One region of the Streptomyces sp. NPDC012794 genome, then DNA from elsewhere that is predicted to be linked to it. Evidence: riboswitches for the same ligand, from Rfam matches in the RefSeq annotation. Region 1 holds a riboswitch; each other region holds the start of a gene.
The links. Region 1 has a riboswitch for cyclic di-AMP ahead of ACFY7H_RS00600 (peptidoglycan DD-metalloendopeptidase family protein). Riboswitches for the same ligand answer to the same signal wherever they lie in the genome.
Positions count from the first base shown of each region.

Region 2: another riboswitch for cyclic di-AMP. It lies ahead of ACFY7H_RS18445 (transglycosylase family protein); the one in region 1 lies ahead of ACFY7H_RS00600 (peptidoglycan DD-metalloendopeptidase family protein).
Region 3: another riboswitch for cyclic di-AMP. It lies ahead of ACFY7H_RS15700 (M23 family metallopeptidase); the one in region 1 lies ahead of ACFY7H_RS00600 (peptidoglycan DD-metalloendopeptidase family protein).

Region 1 covers NZ_JBIBCI010000001.1:123,751-130,663, forward strand. The annotation lists gene ACFY7H_RS00580 (1-hydroxy-2-methyl-2-butenyl 4-diphosphate reductase) at 1-3, shown strand, start outside; gene hpnH (adenosyl-hopene transferase HpnH) at 10-1,041, shown strand; gene ACFY7H_RS00590 (aspartate aminotransferase family protein) at 1,038-2,441, shown strand; gene ACFY7H_RS00595 (tyrosine-protein phosphatase) at 2,558-3,376, opposite strand; cyclic di-AMP (ydaO/yuaA leader) riboswitch at 3,655-3,857, shown strand; gene ACFY7H_RS00600 (peptidoglycan DD-metalloendopeptidase family protein) at 3,862-4,866, shown strand; gene ACFY7H_RS00605 (SGNH/GDSL hydrolase family protein) at 5,030-5,815, shown strand; gene ACFY7H_RS00610 (MBL fold metallo-hydrolase) at 5,953-6,913, shown strand, end outside.
Region 2 covers NZ_JBIBCI010000009.1:57,927-64,839, reverse strand. The annotation lists gene ACFY7H_RS18460 (globin domain-containing protein) at 1-460, opposite strand, end outside; gene ACFY7H_RS18455 (cytochrome P450) at 583-1,875, shown strand; gene ACFY7H_RS18450 (transglycosylase family protein) at 1,991-3,037, shown strand; cyclic di-AMP (ydaO/yuaA leader) riboswitch at 3,312-3,483, shown strand; gene ACFY7H_RS18445 (transglycosylase family protein) at 3,486-4,220, shown strand; gene eno (phosphopyruvate hydratase) at 4,536-5,822, shown strand; gene ACFY7H_RS18435 (septum formation initiator family protein) at 5,948-6,436, shown strand; gene ACFY7H_RS18430 (DUF501 domain-containing protein) at 6,480-6,913, shown strand, end outside.
Region 3 covers NZ_JBIBCI010000007.1:118,006-124,918, reverse strand. The annotation lists gene ACFY7H_RS15715 (GNAT family N-acetyltransferase) at 1-872, opposite strand, end outside; gene ACFY7H_RS15710 (HPr family phosphocarrier protein) at 1,084-1,365, shown strand; gene ACFY7H_RS15705 (GntR family transcriptional regulator) at 1,643-2,308, opposite strand; gene ACFY7H_RS15700 (M23 family metallopeptidase) at 2,478-3,287, opposite strand; cyclic di-AMP (ydaO/yuaA leader) riboswitch at 3,300-3,459, opposite strand; gene ACFY7H_RS15695 (M16 family metallopeptidase) at 3,678-5,045, opposite strand; gene ACFY7H_RS15690 (M16 family metallopeptidase) at 5,066-6,418, opposite strand; gene ACFY7H_RS15685 (DNA topoisomerase (ATP-hydrolyzing) subunit A) at 6,644-6,913, shown strand, end outside.

The DNA of each region.
Region 1 (6,913 bases):
TGAATCCAGATGGCCATGCCTTTGCGACAGTCCATCAGGGTCGGGACCTATCTTCTCGAACAGAAGCTCCGCAAGCGCGAGAAGTTCCCACTGATCGTCGAGCTGGAGCCGCTCTACGCCTGCAACCTCGCCTGTGAGGGCTGCGGGAAGATCCAGCACCCGGCCGGGGTGCTCAAGCAGCGCATGCCCGTCGCCCAGGCGGTCGGGGCCGTCCTGGAATCCGGCGCGCCCATGGTCTCCATCGCGGGCGGCGAGCCCCTGATGCACCCGCAGATCCACGAGATCGTGCGCCAGCTGGTGGCACGGCGGAAATACGTGTTCCTCTGCACCAATGCCGTCCTGCTCCGGAAGAAGATCGAGAAGTTCACCCCCTCGCCCTACTTCGCCTTCGCCGTCCACATCGACGGCCTGCGCGAACGCCACGACGAATCCGTAGCCAAGGAAGGCGTCTTCGACGAGGCGGTCGCAGCCATCAAGGAGGCGAAGCGCCGCGGATTCCGCGTGACGACCAACTCCACCTTCTTCAACACCGACACCCCGCAGACGATCATCGAGGTCCTGAACTTCCTCAATGACGACCTCCAGGTCGACGAGATGATGATCTCGCCCGCCTACGCCTACGAAAAGGCACCCGACCAGGAGCACTTCCTGGGCGTCGAACAGACCCGGGAACTCTTCAGGAAGGCCTTCGCCGGCGGCAACCGGCGCCGCTGGCGGCTCAACCACTCCCCGCTCTTCCTCGACTTCCTGGAGGGCAAGGCCGATTTCCCCTGCACCGCCTGGGCCATTCCCAATTACTCCCTCTTCGGCTGGCAGCGCCCCTGCTACCTGATGAGCGACGGCTACGTGCCCACGTACCGGGAGCTGATCGAGGACACCGACTGGAGCAAGTACGGCCGCGGCAAGGACCCCCGTTGCGCGAACTGCATGGCGCACTGCGGCTACGAGCCCACCGCCGTCCTCGCCACCATGGGATCCCTGAAGGAGTCCCTGCGCGCCGCCCGCGAGACGGTGGGCGGCAACAGGGAACCGTCGGCATGACCCCCGGACAGGACGGGCGCCGGGGCTTCGACCTCGCCGCGCTGCTGGCCGAGCGCGGCGGGGAGCGCTACGAGCTGCACGCCCGCCACCTCAACCACCAGCTGCCCCGGATGCTGCACACCATCGGCTTCGACAAGGTCTACGAGCGGGCCGAGGGAGCCCACTTCTGGGACGCCGAGGGCAACGACTACCTCGACATGCTGGCCGGGTTCGGGGTGATGGGCCTCGGCCGTCACCACCCGGTGGTGCGCCAGGCCCTGCACGACGTCCTGGACGCCCAGCTCGCCGACCTGACCCGCTTCGACTGCCAGCCGCTGCCCGGACTGCTGGCCGAGAAGCTGCTCTCGTACAGCCCGCACCTCGACCGGGTCTTCTTCGGCAACAGCGGCACGGAGGCGGTGGAGACCGCCCTGAAGTTCGCCCGGTACGCCACCGGACGGCCCAGGATCCTCTACTGCGACCACGCCTTCCACGGGCTGACCACGGGCTCGCTGTCCGTCAACGGCGAAGGAGGCTTCCGCGAGGGATTCGCCCCGCTGCTCCCCGACACCAAGATCGCGCTCGGGGACCTGGCGGCGCTCGAACGGGAACTCGCGCGCGGGGACGTGGCCGCCTTCGTGGTGGAACCGGTCCAGGGCAAGGGGGTGCACGCGGCCCCGCCCGGGTTCCTGCTCGCCGCGCAGGAGCTGCTGCACCGGCACAAGGCGCTCCTCATCGCCGACGAGGTGCAGACCGGCCTCGGACGGACCGGGGACTTCTACGCGTACCAGCACGAGCCCGGGGTGGAACCGGACCTGGTGTGCGTGGCCAAGGCCCTCTCCGGTGGCTACGTGCCCGTCGGCGCGACCCTGGGCAAGGACTGGATCTTCCAGAAGGTGTACTCGTCCATGGACCGGGTGCTGGTGCACTCGGCCAGCTTCGGCTCCAACGCCCAGGCGATGGCGGCCGGGCTGGCGGTGCTGTCGGTCGTGGAGGACGAGGAGCTGGTGGCCAACGCCCGGGCCATGGGCGACCTGCTGCGCGGACGCCTCGCGGCGCTCGTGGACCGGTACGAGCTGCTGCACGAGGTGCGCGGGCGCGGGCTGATGATCGGCATCGAGTTCGGCAGGCCCTCCTCCCTGGGCCTGCGCAGCCGCTGGGCGGTGCTCCAGGCGGCCCGCAAGGGGCTGTTCGCCCAGATGGTCGTGGTGCCTCTGCTGCGCAGGCACCGGATCCTCACCCAGGTCTCCGGGGACCACCTGGAGGTCATCAAGCTCATCCCGCCGCTCGTCGTGGACGAGGCGGACGTGGAGCGGTTCGTCGGCGCCTTCCAGGAGGTCATGGACGAGGCGCACGGTGGGGGCGGGCTCATGTGGGACTTCGGCAGGACCCTAATGAAGCAGGCGGTCGGCAACCGCTGAGGCGCCGGCCGGAGGGGGTCCGCCCGCGCCCCCTCCGGCCGCCGTCCGTACCCCTTCCGACCGCCGTGCGCACTCCTCCCGGCCGGCCCCTCCGGCCGCCGTCCGGTCCCCGCGGCTCAGTCCAGGAGCCTGTCCCGCAGCCGCTCCAGGGTCTCGGGGGCCAGCGCCAGCCCCTCGGCGAGGTAGCGGTCGACGCCGCCCCACCGTTCGTCGATGGCCGTGAAGGCCTCCAGCAGGTACTCCCCGCGGGCGTCGAAGAGGGGCGCCAGCAGTTCCATCACCTCGGGGGAGCGGGCCTCGGGCGCGTCGCTGCCCCGGCGCACCCGGTAGCGGTTGTGCGGGGCGCTGGACTCCAGGTAGTCCGCCACGATCGCCTCGCGCTCCACGCCCAGGGCGAGCAGCGTCACCGCGACCGACAGCCCCGCCCGGTCCTTGCCGGCGGCGCAGTGCATGAGCGCCGGCACGCTGTCCTGCGCGAGCGCGTGCACGACGCGGCTCTGTTCGGCGGTGCGGGTCTCGATGATCGTGCGGTACGAGGCCCTCATGCGGGCGGCCGCCCTGCCCTCCCCCAGGAGGCCGCGGAGCTGGTCGAGCTCGCCGTCGCGGACCATCCTCCAGAACTCGCGGCCGTCGGCGGGGTCCGTGAGCGGAATGTTCACATTGCGCACGCCCGGCAGTTCGACGTCCGGGCCCTCCAGGGCGTGGTCGGCTTCGTTGCGGAAGTCGAAGACGGTGTGCAGTCCCAGCGATCCGAGGAACTCTGCGTCGGTTTCGGTGGCATGCGCGAGATGTCCGCTTCGAAACAGTCGTCCCGGCCTGACCCTCCGTCCGTCGATGGTCGGCAACCCGCCCACATCACGGAAGTTGCGCACTCCGGTCAGCTCCGCACCGGGCTGGTGTCCGGCCGGAAGGGGCTGGGGTATCTGCTGGGTCACGTGTACTCCTCCGCGTGGTCCTGTGGTGTCCGAATTGATCCGGTTGGGAGCAACTTGCCGTATGTGGAGGCGAGATCGGGCAGGGTCCCGTGAGCCAGATCATACGGTGACCGTGTGTGCCTGATCGCGAAAACCGAATTCCCTTGTGGAGGGGGTTGTTGATGGTGCGGAATGGACGCAGGGTGACCGGAATTCCATTGAACCTTCATATCTGTGATTGCGTCAGGAAATTCGTGGCTTGTTGCCCGGCGCCCCGCTCGATTACCTTCGCGATCGATCCGGGTGGACCGCCTAATCCTGCCGCCGCCCGGGAACCGCACCCGACCATCGCGCGCGGCAGGAGCGGGGGAACCAGGTAGGCCGCTGTTCCGGAGCGATTCCGGCGCAGCTAGGGGTGAAGCCGAACCCGTGCTCCGCACGTACGGCCGGACATCTCCAGTCCGAACCCGACAGCTCACCTCGCAGGCGCCGGAGAGGAATCCGCCATGCCCGCAAAGGGTAAGCACCGCCGTCCCAAGTCCCGTTCGATATCCCGTGGTCTCGCCGTCGCCGGAACCGGCGGAGCGGCCCTCGCGCTCCCGCTGATGGGGGCCGTCGGCGCCCACGCCGCCCCGGGCGCCGCCCCGGCCGAGGCCGCGCCCGCGCAGAGTGCGCAGGCCCCCGAGGCCCTCCCGTCGCAGGCACCCGCCGCCGCACCCGCCGTCTACACGGTCGTGCCGGGCGACTACCTCTCCAAGATCGCCGCCGAGCGCCGGCTGGACGGCGGCTGGGAGCGCCTGTACGCCGACAACCGCGAGGCCGTCGGCGCCGACCCGTCCCTCATCCACCCGGGCCTGAAGCTGACCCTCGGCGGCGGCCAGGGTGCGGCCCCCGCCCCGAAGGCCCCTGCGGCGCCGGCCGAGGGATCCTCGAGCGGCGCTCCGGTCGCCCCCAAGGGCAAGGCCGGCGGGACCTCGTCCCCGAAGGGCACCGCGCAGGGCACGGCCAAGGGCTCCGGCGCGGCGGGCCGCCCCTCCGGCGGCACGGCCGCCCAGGGCTCCGGCGCCGCCGCCAAGAGCGAGAAGGCCCCCGCGCCCGCCACCGCCTCCGGGTTCACCGCCCCCGTCACCGGCGGCGTCTCCACCCAGTACCGGGCGAGCGGAGCCATGTGGTCCTCCGGTTACCACACCGGCGTCGACTTCATCGCGCGCACCGGCACCACCGTGAAGGCCGTCGGCGCGGGCACCGTCGTTTCCGCAGGCTGGGGCGGCGCGTACGGCAACGAGGTCGTCATCAAGCACGCCGACGGCAAGTACTCCCAGTACGCCCACCTCTCCTCGCTGTCCGTCTCGGCGGGCCAGAGCGTCACCGGCGGCCAGACCATCGGCCTCTCCGGCGCGACCGGCAACGTGACCGGCCCGCACCTCCACTTCGAGATCCGAACGGGCCCGTCCTACGGCTCGGACGTCAGCCCGCTCGCCTACCTCCGCTCCAAGGGCGTGAGCATCTGACGGCACCCGCCGTCGGCACGGTGACGCGCGTGGGGCCGGGACCCGAGGGGGGTCCCGGCCCCACGTGTACTTATTCCTTATCCCCTGCGTGGTATAGATCACGGCCCGTCAACCCCTTATTACGTTGGCGTAGGTTGGTTGCCAAGGTGAAGGATGTCTTTCCGTGGCAGCGACGAAGACGACACTGAAGACCATCGGCTCGTACGCGGCGATCGGGGACAGCTTCACCGAGGGCGTGGGGGACCCGGGACCCGGGGATTCTTACCTCGGCTGGGCGGACCGGCTCGCCGTGCTCCTGGCCGATCAGCGCGACGAGCACGACTTCCGCTACGCGAACCTGGCCGTGCGGGGCAAGCTCCTCGACCAGATCGTGGCCGACCAGGTCCCCAGGGCCAAGGAACTCGCACCGGACCTCGTCAGTTTCTGCGCGGGCGGCAACGACATCATCCGCCCCGGCAGCGACCCGGACGACGTCGCGGAACGGTTCGAGGCGGCCGTGGCCGACCTCACGAATTCCGTCGGCCTGGTGATGGTGACGACCGGCTTCGACACCCGGGGCGTGCCGGTGCTCAAGCACCTGCGCGGCAAGGTCGCGACGTACAGCGCGCACGTCCGCGCCATCGCCGACCGGTACGGCTGCCCCGTGCTCGACCTCTGGTCCCTGAAGTCCGTACAGGACCGGCGGGCCTGGGACGGCGACCGGCTCCACCTCTCGCCCGAGGGGCACACCCGCGTCGCGCTGCGCGCCGCGCAGGTCCTCGGCTACGAGGTGCCGACCGACCCGGACCAGCCCTGGCCGCCGGTCCCGCCGCGCGGTTCGGTGGACGTGACCCGGGACAACATCCAGTGGGCGCGCGAGCACCTCGTACCGTGGATCGGCCGCCGGCTGCGCGGGGAGTCCTCCGGCGACCACGTCGAGGCCAAGCGCCCGGACCTGCTGCCGCTGTAGCGCGGGCGTGGGGGAGGAGCGGGTGACGGTCGCGACACCGGTCCGGGCGCGGCGCGGCGGAATCCTCCGGGGCCGGTGGACGTTGGGATGGTCGTAGTCGTACGACCGTCCCTGCCTGCACCTTCCCAGGAGGCGCCTTGACCGGCTCCCTTCCCCCGCGTCCCCGGCTGCGCGCCCTGCGGCCCGAAACCTTCGGCGCGGACCCCTCCGGCGCACGGCTGGAGCGGATCCTGCGCTCGCCGAACTTCGCCGACGGCGTCTTCCAGAATCCGGTCGGGGCGCGGATCAGGCCCTCCGGGTCGATGGTGGAGTTCGCGAAGACCTACTTCGACAAGGCGCAGCGGGTCCGGCGCAGCCCCGGCGCGCCGATCCCCGTGCACCCGACCACCCTCGCCGACCTGGCCAAGCCGCCGGCGAGCGGGCTGCGCCTGACCTGGATGGGCCACTCCAGTGTGCTCGCGGAGATCGACGGCCGCCGCGTGCTCTTCGACCCGGTGTGGGGCGAGCGGTGCTCCCCCTTCCCCTTCGCCGGTCCCAAGCGGCTCCACCCGGTCCCCGTGCCCCTGGCCTCGCTGGGCGCCGTCGACGTCGTCGTGATCTCCCACGACCACTACGACCACCTCGACCTCCCCACCATCAAGGCCCTGGCCGGCACGGACACGGTCTTCGCGGTCCCCCTCGGCGTCGGCGCGCACCTCGAGCGCTGGGGCGTCTCCGCGGACCGGATGCGCGAGCTGGACTGGAACGAGGCCACCGAGGTCGCCGGGCTCACGCTCACCGCCACCCCCGCCCGGCACTTCTGCGGACGCGGCCTGCGCAACCAGCAGTTCACCCTGTGGGCCTCCTGGGTCGTGAGCGGCGGGGAGCACCGGATCTTCCACAGCGGCGACACCGGCTACTTCCCCGGCTTCAAGGAGATCGGCGCCGAGCACGGGCCGTTCGACGCCACGATGATCCAGATCGGCGCCTACTCCGAGCACTGGCCCGAGGACCACACGGACTACGTACCGCTGCCCGGCGGGTGGCCGGACATTCACATGACCCCCCAGGAAGGCGTCCAGGCCCACCTCGACCTGCAAGGCTCCAAGCCGCACGGTG
Region 2 (6,913 bases), on a different contig from region 1:
CGATGTCCTCTCCGTACCGGAGGTGGCGCACGACCTCGGCGTCCCACCAGGGGGGTTCGTCGCTCTCGGCGGCGCCGGCGGTCATCGCGTCGGCGATGCGCCGGTAGGCCTCGGACCAGGCCTTCTCGACGGCCGGGGACCAGGCGGCGCCGGAGGTCTCGGCGAGGGCGGCGAGCAGGCTGGTGCCGACGGCGGCGTAGTGCCCGGGGCCGACGAGGAACTTGCGGTGGTCGCGTCCGAGGTCGCGTAGATAGGGGAGCAGGGTCTCGCTCTCCAGGTGGTCGACGACATGGGTCAGGGCGGCGAAGAGCCGGTCGCGCTGGCGCTCCATGTCCTCGGAGGAGGCCGGGAAGAGTTCGCGGAGCCCGGGGTTGTGCCAGAAGAGGTGGGAGTAGAAGTACTTGACCGCGTGTTCGGCCCGTCTCTCCACCACCGCGAAACTGCTCTTCAAGATCCTCACGTCCACAGGACCGACAGTAGGAGCGCCGCGGAACCCGGCGTCAAGTGATCTCCGATCTGCGGACAGCCGCGACGAAGCGGTCATATGGGATGGCCGGTGGTGGGCCGGGATACGGTCGACGGGTGCACGATCAGACCCCCGCCGCCCCGTCCGACCCGTCCCGCCCCCAGGGGCCGACGCTCTTCGACTGGGAGTTCGCGACCGACCCCTACCCCGCCTACGCCTGGCTGCGCGAGCACTCCCCGGTGCACCGCACCAAGCTCCCCAGCGGGGTGGAGGCCTGGCTGGTGACCCGGTACGCGGACGCCCGCCAGGCCCTCGCCGACCAGCGGCTGAGCAAGAACCCGGCGCACCACGCGGAGCCGGCGCACGCCAAGGGCAAGACCGGGATCCCGGGGGAGCGCAAGGCGGAGCTGATGACGCACCTTTTGAACATCGACCCGCCGGACCACACCCGGCTGCGGCGGCTGGTGTCGAAGGCGTTCACCCCGCGCCGCGTGGCCGAGTTCGCCCCGCGCGTGCAGGAGCTGACCGACGACCTCATCGACCGGATCGTGGCGAGGGCGCGGGCCGAGGGGAAGGGGGAGGCGGACCTCATCCACGAGTTCGCCTTCCCCCTCCCCATCTACGCCATCTGCGAGATGCTCGGCGTACCGCGGGAGGACCAGGACGACTTCCGGGACTGGGCCGGGATGATGATCCGGCACGGGGGCGGACCGCGCGGCGGCGTGGCCCGCTCCGTGAAGCGGATGCGCACCTATCTCGGGGAACTCATCCACCGCAAGCGGGATGATCTGGGCAATGACCTCATCTCCGATCTGATCCGGGCAAGTGACCACGGAGACCATCTGACGGAGGCCGAGGCCACGGCGATGGCCTTCATCCTGCTCTTCGCGGGCTTCGAGACGACCGTGAACCTCATCGGCAACGGCATCCACTCCCTCTTCATGAACCCGGACCAGCGCGAGCGCCTCCAGGCCTCCCTCGCGGCCGGGGAGAGCGCGCTGCTGGAGACCGGCGTCGAGGAACTGCTGCGCTACGACGGCCCCGTGGAGCTCGCCACCTGGCGGTTCGCCACCCGGCCGCTGACCCTCGGAGGCCAGGAGATCGCGGCCGGGGACCCGGTGCTCGTGGTCCTCGCGGCGGCCGACCGCGATCCGGAGCGGTTCGACGGGCCGGACACCCTCGACCTCGCCCGGAGTGACAATCAGCACCTCGGATACGGCCACGGGATCCATTACTGCCTCGGCGCTCCGCTCGCCCGTCTCGAAGGCCAGACGGCACTCGGGACTTTGCTGAAGCGTCTGCCGGATCTGGAACTTGCCGTTCCCCCCACGGACCTGCGCTGGCGCGGCGGGCTCATCATGCGTGGCCTGCGCACCCTCCCGGTCCGGTTTACAGTCCCGAACGCCTGAGGGCGCGCGCGAAGCGGAACTGACCGGAAGTCAGTCCACTCCCGAACTTGTGACATCCGTTCGAAGGCGGCTAGGTTCTGCCGTTACCCCGCCGTTATACGAAAGGTGCAGTCTCATGCTTCCCGGGAACGGCCGCCACAGACGCCCCCGCCAGGTACCCGCGATCGTCGTCACCGCAGGAGTCACCGGCTCCGCGCTGGCCATGCCGCTGCTCGCCGCCACCGGCGCGAGCGCGGCCGACACCGCCACGTGGGACAAGGTCGCCGACTGCGAGAGCGGCGGCACCTGGAGCGCGAACTCCGGCAGCGGCGCCTACGGCGGGCTGCAGTTCACGCTGGAGCAGTGGAAGAACGCGGGCGGGCTCGCCTACGCGGAGCGCCCGGACCTCGCCAGCCGCTCCCAGCAGATCGCGGTCGCCGAGCGGGTGCTGGCCTCCCAGGGCCCCCAGGCGTGGCCGCTGTGCTCCGCCTCGGCCGGGCTGACCCAGCAGGGGCCGACGCCCGAGGTGGACCCGGGCGACAACAAGAACCCGGGGCCCGTCGCGCCCACCCCGACCCGGCCGGACGAATCGGTGCCGGTCACCGGCAAGGGCAAGCCCTCCACGGACTTCGGGGCCCCGACCCCGGCGCCGAACAGCCCGTCCACCGGCCCGAGCGTGCTGCCGGACTACCCGCTCGGCCCCTCCAGCGGACTGCCCGTCATGCCCGAGCCGGACTTCACCGTCCAGCCCACCACGCCCCCGGTCTCCCCGACCGCCCCGGGCACCCCCGTCGCCCCGGTCTCCCCGACCGCGCCGGGCACCCCGACCTCCCCGGCCGGCCCGACGGCCCCGGCCGTCCCGGGCCTCACGCCGACGGCCCCGGCCGTCCCGGGCGCGCCGTCCGGCACGCCGTCGGCCACCCCGTCCGCCGAGGCGGGCGACGGCGGGGGCAAGCACCGCGGTCCGGCCGCCGTCGAGCTCCCGGCGGCGCCTGGCGCGGCGTCAGCCGCCCCCGGCGATCCCACGTACACCGTGAAGCCGGGCGACAGCCTCGCGGCCATCGCGGACGCCAAGGGGCTCAAGGGGGGCTGGAACGAGCTCTACAAGGCCAACGAGCAGGTCATCGGCGGGGACGCGGACCTCATCAAGCCGGGCCAGAACCTGGATCTAACCAAGGAATAGGGGCAGTTCGGGCATCCAATAAGACTTGAATGTCCGTTATCGGTAAATGAGACATGCATCTCTTCCGGTCAACTGGCGTGTCTCGTTCCGGAACTTCCGCAAACCCCGCTCCGACCTGCGCAAACGCGCCTTTGAGGAACGCAAGTAGGCCGGTTTCTCCCCAAAATCACACGTTGAACATCGGGGAGAGACCTGTCTACCTTCTGAATCGCTCGCCACCGCGGGCTCCTTCGACCGCATCGCCGAATCCTGCCGGCGGACGGAGGGAACAGTCGTCGCGCAAGCGCCGAAGGCAGGAGCGGGGGAACCAAGGTAGGCGCCGGGAGAGGCCGTTGTGATGCGGCCGCGTACCGGCTAGGGGTGAAGACACGCGCCGCGCCGCGTGACCGGGCAACTCATCCGCCCGAACCCGACAGCTCACCTCGAAGGCGTCGGTGAGGAGAAATCCATGCTGCTTTCCGGCAAGGGCAAGCACCGCCGCGGCTCCAAGGCCGTCCGCATCGTCACGCTCGCCGGTGTCGCCGGTGTCGCCGTCGCGGCCCCGCTGATGGCCGCGGGCACCGCCAGCGCCGCCACCGCGTCCGAGTGGGACAAGGTCGCCGCCTGCGAGTCCGGCGGCAACTGGTCCATCAACACCGGCAACGGCTACTACGGCGGTCTGCAGTTCTCGGCCTCCACCTGGGCGGCGTACGGCGGCAAGGCCTACGCCTCGCAGGCCAACCAGGCCAGCAAGGCCCAGCAGATAGCCATCGCCGAGAAGGTCCTCAAGGGCCAGGGCAAGGGCGCCTGGCCGCACTGCGGCGTCGGCCTGTCCAACTCCGCGTACAGCGGCGGCGGCACGGCCACCCCGGCCAAGCCGAAGCCCGCCACCAAGCCCGCCCCGGCCAAGCCGGCCCCGGCCAAGCCCGCCCCGGCGAAGCCGTCCAAGCCGAAGGCCGACACCGAGACCAAGGGCTCCGGCTCCGGCTCGGGCAACTGGACCCCGGCCAAGCCGTCGACCCCGAAGACCGAGGCCCCGAAGACGGGCAACGGCTCCTACGTGGTCAAGGAGGGCGACACTCTCGGCACCATCGCCGACGCCCACAAGGTCAAGGGCGGCTGGGAGAAGCTCTTCGAGCTCAACAAGGACACCGTGTCCGACGCCGACCTGATCTTCCCGGGCCAGAAGCTGAAGCTCGCCTGAACGTCCGCGTAACACTCGCGGCACCCCGCAGCATCCCCACCGCCCGGCGCGTATCCACCCACGCGCCGGGCGGCGGCATGTCGTGCGCCGGTACCCGCATACCGGAACCGGACCTCCGGCTTCCGATGCCGCTCCCGCCGCGGAACGCGCGGGAGCACGGGCCCTATGTCCCGGAAGGCGGGCATTCGGCACCTTTTTCGTCCCAGGACCCGGGCGGTCGGGCAGCCCACCGCCCCGAGCCGGTTAGGCTCTAGTCGGCGGGGCCGTCCCACGGCCCCACGCCACCGCACACCCAGCGTCACATCCCAGAAGGAGATGCTCGTGCCGTCCATCGACGTCGTCGTAGCCCGGGAAATCCTGGACTCCCGAGGCAACCCCACGGTCGAGGTCGAGGTGGGCCTCGACGACGGCAGCACCGGCCGTGCTGCCGTTCCGTCCGGCGCCTCCACCGGTGCCTTCGAGGCCATCGAGCTCCGTGACGGTGACCCCAACCGTTACATGGGCAAGGGCGTGGAGAAGGCCGTCCTCGCCGTCATCGAGCAGATCGGCCCGGAGCTCGTCGGCTACGACGCCACCGAGCAGCGCCTGATCGACCAGGCCATGTTCGACCTCGACGCCACCGACAACAAGGGCTCGCTCGGCGCCAACGCCATCCTCGGCGTCTCCCTGGCCGTCGCGCACGCCGCGTCCGAGGCCTCGGACCTGCCGCTGTTCCGCTACCTCGGCGGCCCGAACGCGCACCTGCTGCCCGTTCCGATGATGAACATCCTCAACGGTGGGTCGCACGCCGACTCCAACGTCGACATCCAGGAGTTCATGATCGCCCCGATCGGCGCGGAGTCCTTCTCCGAGGCGCTGCGCTGGGGTGCCGAGGTCTACCACACCCTCAAGAAGGTTTTGCACACCAAGGGCCTGTCCACCGGCCTGGGCGACGAGGGCGGCTTCGCCCCGAACCTGGAGTCCAACCGCGCCGCGCTCGACCTCATCATCGAGGCCGTCAAGCAGGCCGGCTACACGCCGGGCAAGGACATCGCGCTCGCGCTCGACGTCGCCGCGTCCGAGTTCTACAAGGACGGCAAGTACGAGTTCGAGGGCCAGTCCCGCTCGGCCGCCGAGATGACGGACTACTACGCCGAGCTCGTCGACGCGTACCCGCTGGTCTCCATCGAGGACCCGCTGTTCGAGGACGACTGGGCCGGCTGGAAGACCATCACCGACCGCCTGGGCTCCAAGGTCCAGATCGTCGGCGACGACCTCTTCGTCACCAACCCCGAGCGCCTCGCCCGCGGCATCGAGGAGGGCTCCGCCAACGCCCTGCTCGTGAAGGTGAACCAGATCGGTTCCCTGACCGAGACCCTCGACGCCGTCGAGATGGCCCAGCGCAACGGCTTCAAGTGCATGATGTCGCACCGTTCCGGCGAGACCGAGGACGTAACCATCGCCGACCTCGCCGTCGCCGTGAACTGCGGTCAGATCAAGACCGGCGCCCCGGCCCGCTCGGACCGCGTCGCCAAGTACAACCAGCTGCTGCGCATCGAGGAGATCCTCGACGACGCCGCCGTGTACGCCGGCCGCAGCGCCTTCCCGCGCTTCAAGGGCTGACACGCCTTCAGGGCGGAACCCCTCGGGGACACCCCTGGGGCTCAAGCCTCCGTACGTCCCCGCACTCGGTCCCGTACCGTGTGCGGGGACGTATTGCGTAGTGCGCGCACAGGGGAGGCGGGGCCATGACCGGGAACCGGGACCGGTTCTCCACCTTCTCGACGGCGACCCGGCTCAGGCAGCTCGGCGAACGGACCGCGGCCCACGTCTACCGCTCGCAGTCCCGCCGGCACATCCGCCGCAGCCGGCTCACCGGCCGGGCGGCGCTGCTGGTGCTCGTCCTCTGTACGCTGGTCGTCGCCCTCGCGTATCCGATGCGCCAGTACGTCTCCCAGCGCTCGGAGATCAAGGACCAGCAGCGGGCCGCCGACACCGCGCGCAAGCGCCTCGAACAGCTCCGCGACGAGAAGGCCCGCTGGCAGGACCCCGCCTACGCGGAGCAGCAGGCGCGCAAGCACCTGCACTTCCTGCGCCCGGGGGAGATCGGCTACATCATGAGCGACCCCGGGGCCGCGGCCCCGGAGCACCGCCGCGGCGGTCAGGACGGTTCCGACCGGCCCTGGTACTCCAACGTCTGGGACGGCGTCGACAAGGCCGACCGCCCCGGCGAATGACCCACCCATCACGTACGACCGAACGAAGAGACTTCCTCCAGGCATGCAGACGCCCCCGCCCCAGACCGACCGGACCGAGCCGACCGACGCGGACATCGAGGCGTTCGAGCAGCAGCTCGGCCGCCCGCCGCGCGGGCTCCGCGCCATCGCGCACCGCTGCCCCTGCGGCCAGCCGGACGTCGTCGAGACCGCACCCCGGCTGCCCGACGGCACCCCCTTCCCCACGCTGTACTACCTGACGTGCCCGCGCGCGGCCTCCGCGATCGGCACGCTGGAGGCCAACGGCGTGATGAAGGAGATGCAGGCCCGGCTCGCCGAGGACCCGGAGCTCGCCGCCGCCTACCAGAAGGCGCACGAGGACTACATCCAGCGCCGTGACGCCATCGAGGTGCTCCAGGGCTTCCCGAGCGCCGGCGGCATGCCGGACCGGGTCAAGTGCCTGCACGTGCTGGTGGGCCACTCGCTGGCCGCCGGTCC
Region 3 (6,913 bases), on a different contig from region 1:
ACGGCGTCGGGGACGCGTGCGGCGGGGACGGCGATCACGGCGAGGTCGACGGGGGCTCCGATGTCGGCGAGGCCGCGGTAGGCGCGTACGCCTTCCAGGAGGTCGCCCTCCATACCGGGGGCGCGGGCTTCGTTGACGGCGTAGAGGTGTCCGCGGAAGCCGCCGTCGCGCAGGTTGCGCAGGGCGGTGGCGCCCACGCCCGCCCCGGAGCGGCTGGCTCCGATCACCGCGACGGAGCCGGGGGCGAGGAGCCGCTGCACGGAGCGGGCCTCGGCGCGCTGTTCGCGGGCGCGCTGTACGGCGAGGGACTCGGCGGTGGGTTCGAGGTCGAGGGTGAGGTGGACGGAGCCGTCCTCGAAGCTGCGCTTCTGCTGGTAGCCGGCGTCCGTGAACACTTTGATCATTTTGGTGTTGGCGGGGAGCACCTCGGCCGCGAACCGGCGGATGCCCCGCTCCCGGGCCACCGCGCCGATGTGCTCCAGGAGGGCGGAGGCGACCCCGCGGCCCTGGTGGGCGTCCTGGACGAGGAAGGCGACCTCGGCCTCGTCCGCGGGGGCGGAGGCGGGCCGTCCGTCGGGGCCGATGCGGTCGAAGCGGACGGTGCCGATGAACTCCCCGCCGATGGTCGCGGCCAGGCCGACCCGGTCCACGTAGTCGTGGTGCGTGAAGCGGCGGACGTCGCGGTCCGAGAGGCGGGGGTAGGGGGCGAAGAAGCGGTAGTACTTCGACTCGTCCGAGACCTGCTCGTAGAAGCTGACCAGGCGGCCCGCGTCCTCGGTGGTGATGGGGCGGATCCGGGCGGTGCCGCCGTCGCGCAGCACGACGTCCGCTTCCCAGTGGGCCGGGTACGAGGGGTCCGACGCGGTGGTCATGGGGTCACCTTAAGGGGCGGCCCGGGCTGGTGTACGGGTGCGGTGGGCGGGCCGTTTGGCGAGGGCGCGGCGAATGCGGCGGACCGGGGCGAACCAGTGCAAGCTGGGGAGGGTCGAACGGCGGTGGATCCGGGCCGAAGGGCGGGCCCGAGCATTCCGGACGGCGTGAGAGACTGGTCTAGACAACCGCAAGAACCTGAAGGGCATCACCATGGCAGAGCGCCGCGTCAACGTCGGTTGGGCCGAGGGCCTGCACGCTCGTCCCGCCTCGATCTTCGTCCGGGCGACGACCGCCTCCGGCGTCCCGGTGACCATCGCGAAGGCGGGCGGCGACCCCGTCAACGCCGCGTCGATGCTGGCGGTCCTGGGCCTGGGCGCCCAGGGCGGCGAGGAGATCGTCCTGGCTTCGGACGCCGAGGGCGCTGACGTCGCGCTCGACCGCCTCGCGAAGCTGGTCGCCGAGGGTCTCGAGGAGCTCCCCGAGACCGTCTGACCCCTTCGGGTCCGGTACGCCGGAAGCCGCGGTCCCCACCCACCACCCCGGGGACCGCGGCTTCCGCGTTTTCCGGCGCCGCCCGGACGACGGGCGACGGGAGGGCGGAAGAGCGGGACGACGGAAGAGCGGGACCGCGGAAAGCAGGGGCCCTTTCCGCACCTCCGGGAAATTCCGAATTCGCGCAGGGGAAACTGAGCAGGGCGCGGTAATGCCGGACGGGAAATCGAGGGAAGCCCGGCCCACACGGATATCCCTCCGTTGTATACGGGACGTGTTAATGCGGAGCGCTCGCCGTGTTTACGGCAGGTTGCGGATTCCTCACCCTCGGCCGGTGCGCCTCGGCCGCCCGCTGCGCGTGCAGCGCGGTCAGGGCCCTGGCCCGCTCCGCGTCCCCGCGCGCGACCGCGTCCACGATCGCGCCGTGCTCCGCCCAGCACTCCACGGGCTGCGCGGGGGCCTGCACCACGTACATCCAGGCGATCTTGCGCCGGGTCTGCGTCAGCAGGGCGATCAGCCCCGGGCTGGCCGAGGCCTGGGCCAGCGTCTCGTGGAACCAGCTCCCCAGGGCGCGCAGGTCCTCCCCCTGGGCCCGTCCGGCCCTCTCCCGGCCCAGCCTGACCAGCCCCCGCAGCACCTTCAGGTGGCCGTCGGTGCGCCGGCGGGCGGCCCGGGAGGCGGCGAGCGGCTCCAGCAGCATCCGCAGCTCCAGCAGGTCGGCGGCCTCCTGCTCGGTCGGCTCGGCCACACAGGCTCCGGCGTGCCGCCGGGTGGTGACGAAGCCCTCGGACTCCAGGGTCCGCAGCGCCTCACGGACCGGGACGCGCGAGACCCCGTAGCGGCGGGCGAGCACCTCCTCGGTCAGCCGGCCGCCCGGCCCGAAGAATCCGGAGACGATATCGTCGCGAATCGCTGTGCACACCGCGTGCGCCGGAATACGCAAGGCCGGACCTCCGCTGGGTTTCGGTTCGGTTTATCGTGGCCGTGCTGCGACTCTATTGCAACACGCGATATTTTCCGAGGAAAGTCCGGAAATCCGAAACGAAGAAGGCCCCGGCTCTGGGAGCCGGGGCCTTCTTCGTTGAAGCGTAAAACGTGAAACGTGACGCGTGTCAGATGCCGACGCCGCGGTTGCGCAGGTACGTCAGCGGGTTGATGTCCGAGCCGTACGAGGCGCCCGTGCGGGCCTCGAAGTGCAGGTGCGCGCCGCTGGAGTTGCCGGTGTTGCCCGACAGGCCGATGACCGTGCCGGCGCCGACCTGCTCGCCGACGGAGACGTTCAGCGAGGACATGTGCCCGTACTGGGTGTAGGTGCCGTCGTTGTGGCGGATGACGACGTTGTTGCCGTATGCGCCACCCCAGCCGGCCTCGACGACGGTGCCCGCGCCAACGGCGTGCACGGAGGTGCCCTGGCCGACGGCGAAGTCGATGCCCGTGTGGCTGCCGGAGGACCACATGCCGCCGCCCGCGCCGTACTGGGTGGTGACGGAGGCGCTGACCGGGGCCACGAAGGCGTTGGAGCGCTTGCGCTCCTCCTCCTTGGCCTTGGCCTCGGCGGCCTCACGCTCGGCCTTGGCCTTGGCCTCGGCGGCCTCGGCGGCACGCTTGGCCTCGGCGGCCCGCTGCTTCGCCTCGGCCTCGGCCTGCGCCTGGGCGGCGACGGCCTCGGCGGCGCGCTGCTGGGACTCGGCCTGGACCTTGATGTCGTCCTGGAGACCGTCGGCGACGACGATCGAGTTCTGACCGGTGTCCTCCATGGACGGAGCGCCGCTGTTGTCCGCCGCGAAGGCCGGAGCGGCCAGGGTGCCGACCACGCCCGTGGTGGCGAGGGCGGCGATGCCGGCGTAGCCGGCGGTCTTGCGGCTCAGACGGCTGGAACCACGGTGCTTACCAGAACCGGCGGCACGACTGCCAAACGCCATGAAGGGGGTGATCCTTTCCTTCCCTCTCGCCTACCGGGTTAGCTGACGGGTTCGGAGCAGGAAGGTCTCCTACGGGCCTCCTCTTGCGAGGGGGTCCGATTCACCCCAGGGACGCATGTGGGTCCCCGGCTCCCCAGGCTCGCGCCTGACGGGGACTCGGCGATCGCTGTCCGGTGCCGCGGGTGCGGCGGGTACGAACTGACGAACAGCACGGCCGACGCTAGGCGGATCGTCAGTCAATCGCCAAACAGACGAGCGCTTTTGTTGCGTACGCCACACCGCATACACGCAGCCACTCCACCAAACGGACAAAGGGGGCTTCGGCGGATGTTCCGCCGAAGCCCCCTGGAAACGGGGCCGGTTGCCGGCCCGTCTCAGACGGTGCGCCGCTCAGTTGGAGACGACGGTGACCTCGCCGATCCCGAGGGCCAGGACGGGCTCCTCGATCTGCGCGGCGTCGCCCACCAGGATGGTGACCAGACGGTCCACCGGGAAGGCGCTCACCACGGCCGAAGTGGCTTCCGCCGTACCGGTTTCGGCCAGCCGCGCGTACAGCCGCGCCTGGTAGTCGTCCGGCAGCTCCTGCTCCACCTGGTCGGCGAGCGTGCCGGCGACCGAGGCGGCCGTCTCGAACTTCAGCGGGGCCACGCCCACCAGGTTCTGCACCGCCACGTCCCGCTCGGCGTCGGTCAGTCCGCCCTCCGCGAGGGTGCGCAGCACCTTCCAGAGGTCCTCCAGCGCGGGACCCGTGTTGGGGGTGTCCACCGAACCGCTGATGGCGAGCATCGAGGCGCCCTTGCCGTCGGCGGTCGAACGCAGGACCTGCCCGAAGGCCCGCACGCCGTACGTGTAGCCCTTCTCCTCGCGCAGCACCTTGTCCAGGCGGGAGGTGAGGGTGCCGCCGAGGCAGTAGGTGCCGAGCACCTGCGGGGCCCAGACGATGTCGTGCCGGTCCGGGCCGATCCGGCCGATCAGCAACTGCGTCTGGACGGCTCCCGGCCGGTCCACGATGACCACGCGGCCCCGGTCGTCGGCCGTCACCGGCGGGACGGGGCGGGGCGCGGCCGTGTCGCCCGTCCACGTACCCAGGGTGTCCGCCAGCAGGGCGTCCAGATCGATGCCGGTCAGGTCGCCGACCACCACGGCGGTGGTGGTGGAGGGGCGTACGTGCGCCTCGTAGAAGGCGCGTACGGCCCCGGCGTCGATCCGCGCGACCGTCTCCTCGGTGCCCTGGCGCGGGCGGGACATGCGCAGCGTCGCGGGGAACAGCTCCTTGGAGAGCTCCTTGGCGGCGCGGCGCTGCGGGTTGGCCAGCTCGTGCGGGATCTCGTCGAGCCGGTTGCGCACCAGTCGGTCGACCTCGCTGTCTGCGAAGGCGGGCGCGCTCAGGGCCTCGGCGAGCAGCGCGAGCGCCTTGGGCAGCCGGGAGGCCGGGACCTCCAGGGAGACCCGCAGGCCGGGGTGGTCGGCGTGGGCGTCGAGCGTGGCGCCGCAGCGCTCCAGCTCGGCGGCGAACTCCTCGGCGGAGTGCTTGTCGGTGCCCTCCGAGAGGGCGCGGGCCATGATGGTGGCCACCCCGTCGAGGCCCTCGGGCTCGGCGTCCAGCGGGGCCGCGAGGTTGACCTCGACCGCCACCACCTGCTGGCCGGGGCGGTGGCAGCGCAGCAGGGTCAGGCCGTTGGGGAGCGTGGAACGCTCGGGGGCCGGGAAGGCCCACGGCTTCGCCTCGCCGGCCTGCGGCCGCGGGTGGAAGGTCATCGTGACGGCTGCGGTGTCGCTCACTGCTCCGCCCCCTCGTTCTCGTCGTGCTGCTCGGTCTCGTGGGCCTCGGCGCCGGCCAGCGGCTCGTAGACCAGTACCGCGCGGTTGTCGGGGCGCAGCCGGGCCGCGGCCACGGCCTGCACCTCCTCGGCGGTGACGTCCAGCACCCGCTGGACGGCGGTCAGGGCCAGCTGCGGGTCGCCGAACAGCACCGCGAAGCGGCACAGTTCGTCGGCCCGTCCGGCCACCGTGCTCAGCCGGTCCAGCCACTCGCGCTCCAGCTGCGCCTGCGCCCGCTCCATCTCCTCGGCCGTCGGGCCCTCGGCGGCGAACCGCGCGAGCTCCTCGTCGACGGCCGCCTCGATGGCGGGCACCTCGACGCCGCTGGAGGTCTTGACGTCCAGCCAGCCCAGCGAGGGCGCGCCGGCCAGGCGCAGCATGCCGAAGCCGGCCGCGACGGCCGTCTGGTCGCGGCGTACCAGGCGGTTGTGCAGGCGGGAGGACTCGCCACCGCCCAGCACGGTCAGTGCCACGTCGGCGGCGTCGCACTCGCGGGTGCCGTCGTGCGGCAGGCGGTAGGCGGCCATCAGCGCGCGCGCCGGGACCTCCTCGACAATCTCCTCGCGCAGCTGCCCGCCCATGATCTCGGGGAGCGTGCCGTCGCGCGGCGGCTGCTTGCCGTCGTGCGCCGGGATGGTGCCGAAGTACTTCTCGATCCAGGCGAGGGTCCGCTCGGGGTCGATGTCGCCCACGACCGAAAGCACGGCGTTGTTGGGCGCGTAGTACGTACGGAAGAAGTGGCGCGCGTCCTCCAGGGAGGCGGCGTCCAGGTCGGCCATCGAGCCGATCGGGGTGTGGTGGTACGGGTGGCCCTCCGGGTAGGCGAGGGCGGTCAGCTTCTCGAAGGCGGTGCCGTACGGAACGTTGTCGTAGCGCTGGCGGCGCTCGTTCTTGACGACGTCGCGCTGGTTCTCCATGGACTCCTCGTCCAGGGCGGCCAGCAGCGAGCCCATGCGGTCCGCCTCCAGCCACAGGGCGAGTTCCAGCTGGTGCGCCGGCATCGTCTCGAAGTAATTGGTGCGCTCGAAGCTGGTGGTGCCGTTCAGGGAGCCGCCGGCGCCCTGGACGAGCTCGAAGTGGCCGTTGCCCGGTACGCTCGCCGAACCCTGGAACATCAGGTGCTCGAAGAGGTGAGCCAGACCGGTCCGCCCCTTGACTTCATGGCGCGAGCCGACGTCGTACCAGAGGCAGACGGCGGCGACCGGAGTGAGGTGGTCCTCGGACAGCACCACGCGCAGGCCGTTGGCCAGCCGGTGCTCGGTCGCTGTCAGGCTGCCGGAGCCGGCCTGAGCTGTGGCCGTGTGACCCATGGGCATGTGGTCCCTTCGATCGCGATGCAGAGATTTCTGTCAGACCTGCCACTGTATGCAAGCGCACCGACGGCCGGAGAAGTTCCCGGGTCACTCCCCCGACTCCGTACGGGGGACCCCCGGGGTCGGAGTCCGCGTTGTCGGTGCGTCGGGCCACAATGGTCCGCGTCAACCCCGCCAGATCCACCCAGTACACCCGAACCTTGGTTAAGGAGCCGCGCAGCGATGGCCCGCCGCAGCACGAAGACCCCGCCGCCGGAGGACTTCGAGGAGAGGATCCTCGACATCGACGTCGTCGATGAGATGCAGGGCTCCTTCCTTGAGTACGCCTACTCCGTGATCTACTCCCGCGCCCTGCCGGACGCGCGGGACGGGATGAAGCCGGTGCACCGGCGCATCGTCTACCAGATGAACGAGATGGGCCTGCGCCCCGACCGGGGGTACGTGAAGTGCGCACGCGTCGTCGGCGAGGTGATGGGCAAGCTGCACCCGCAC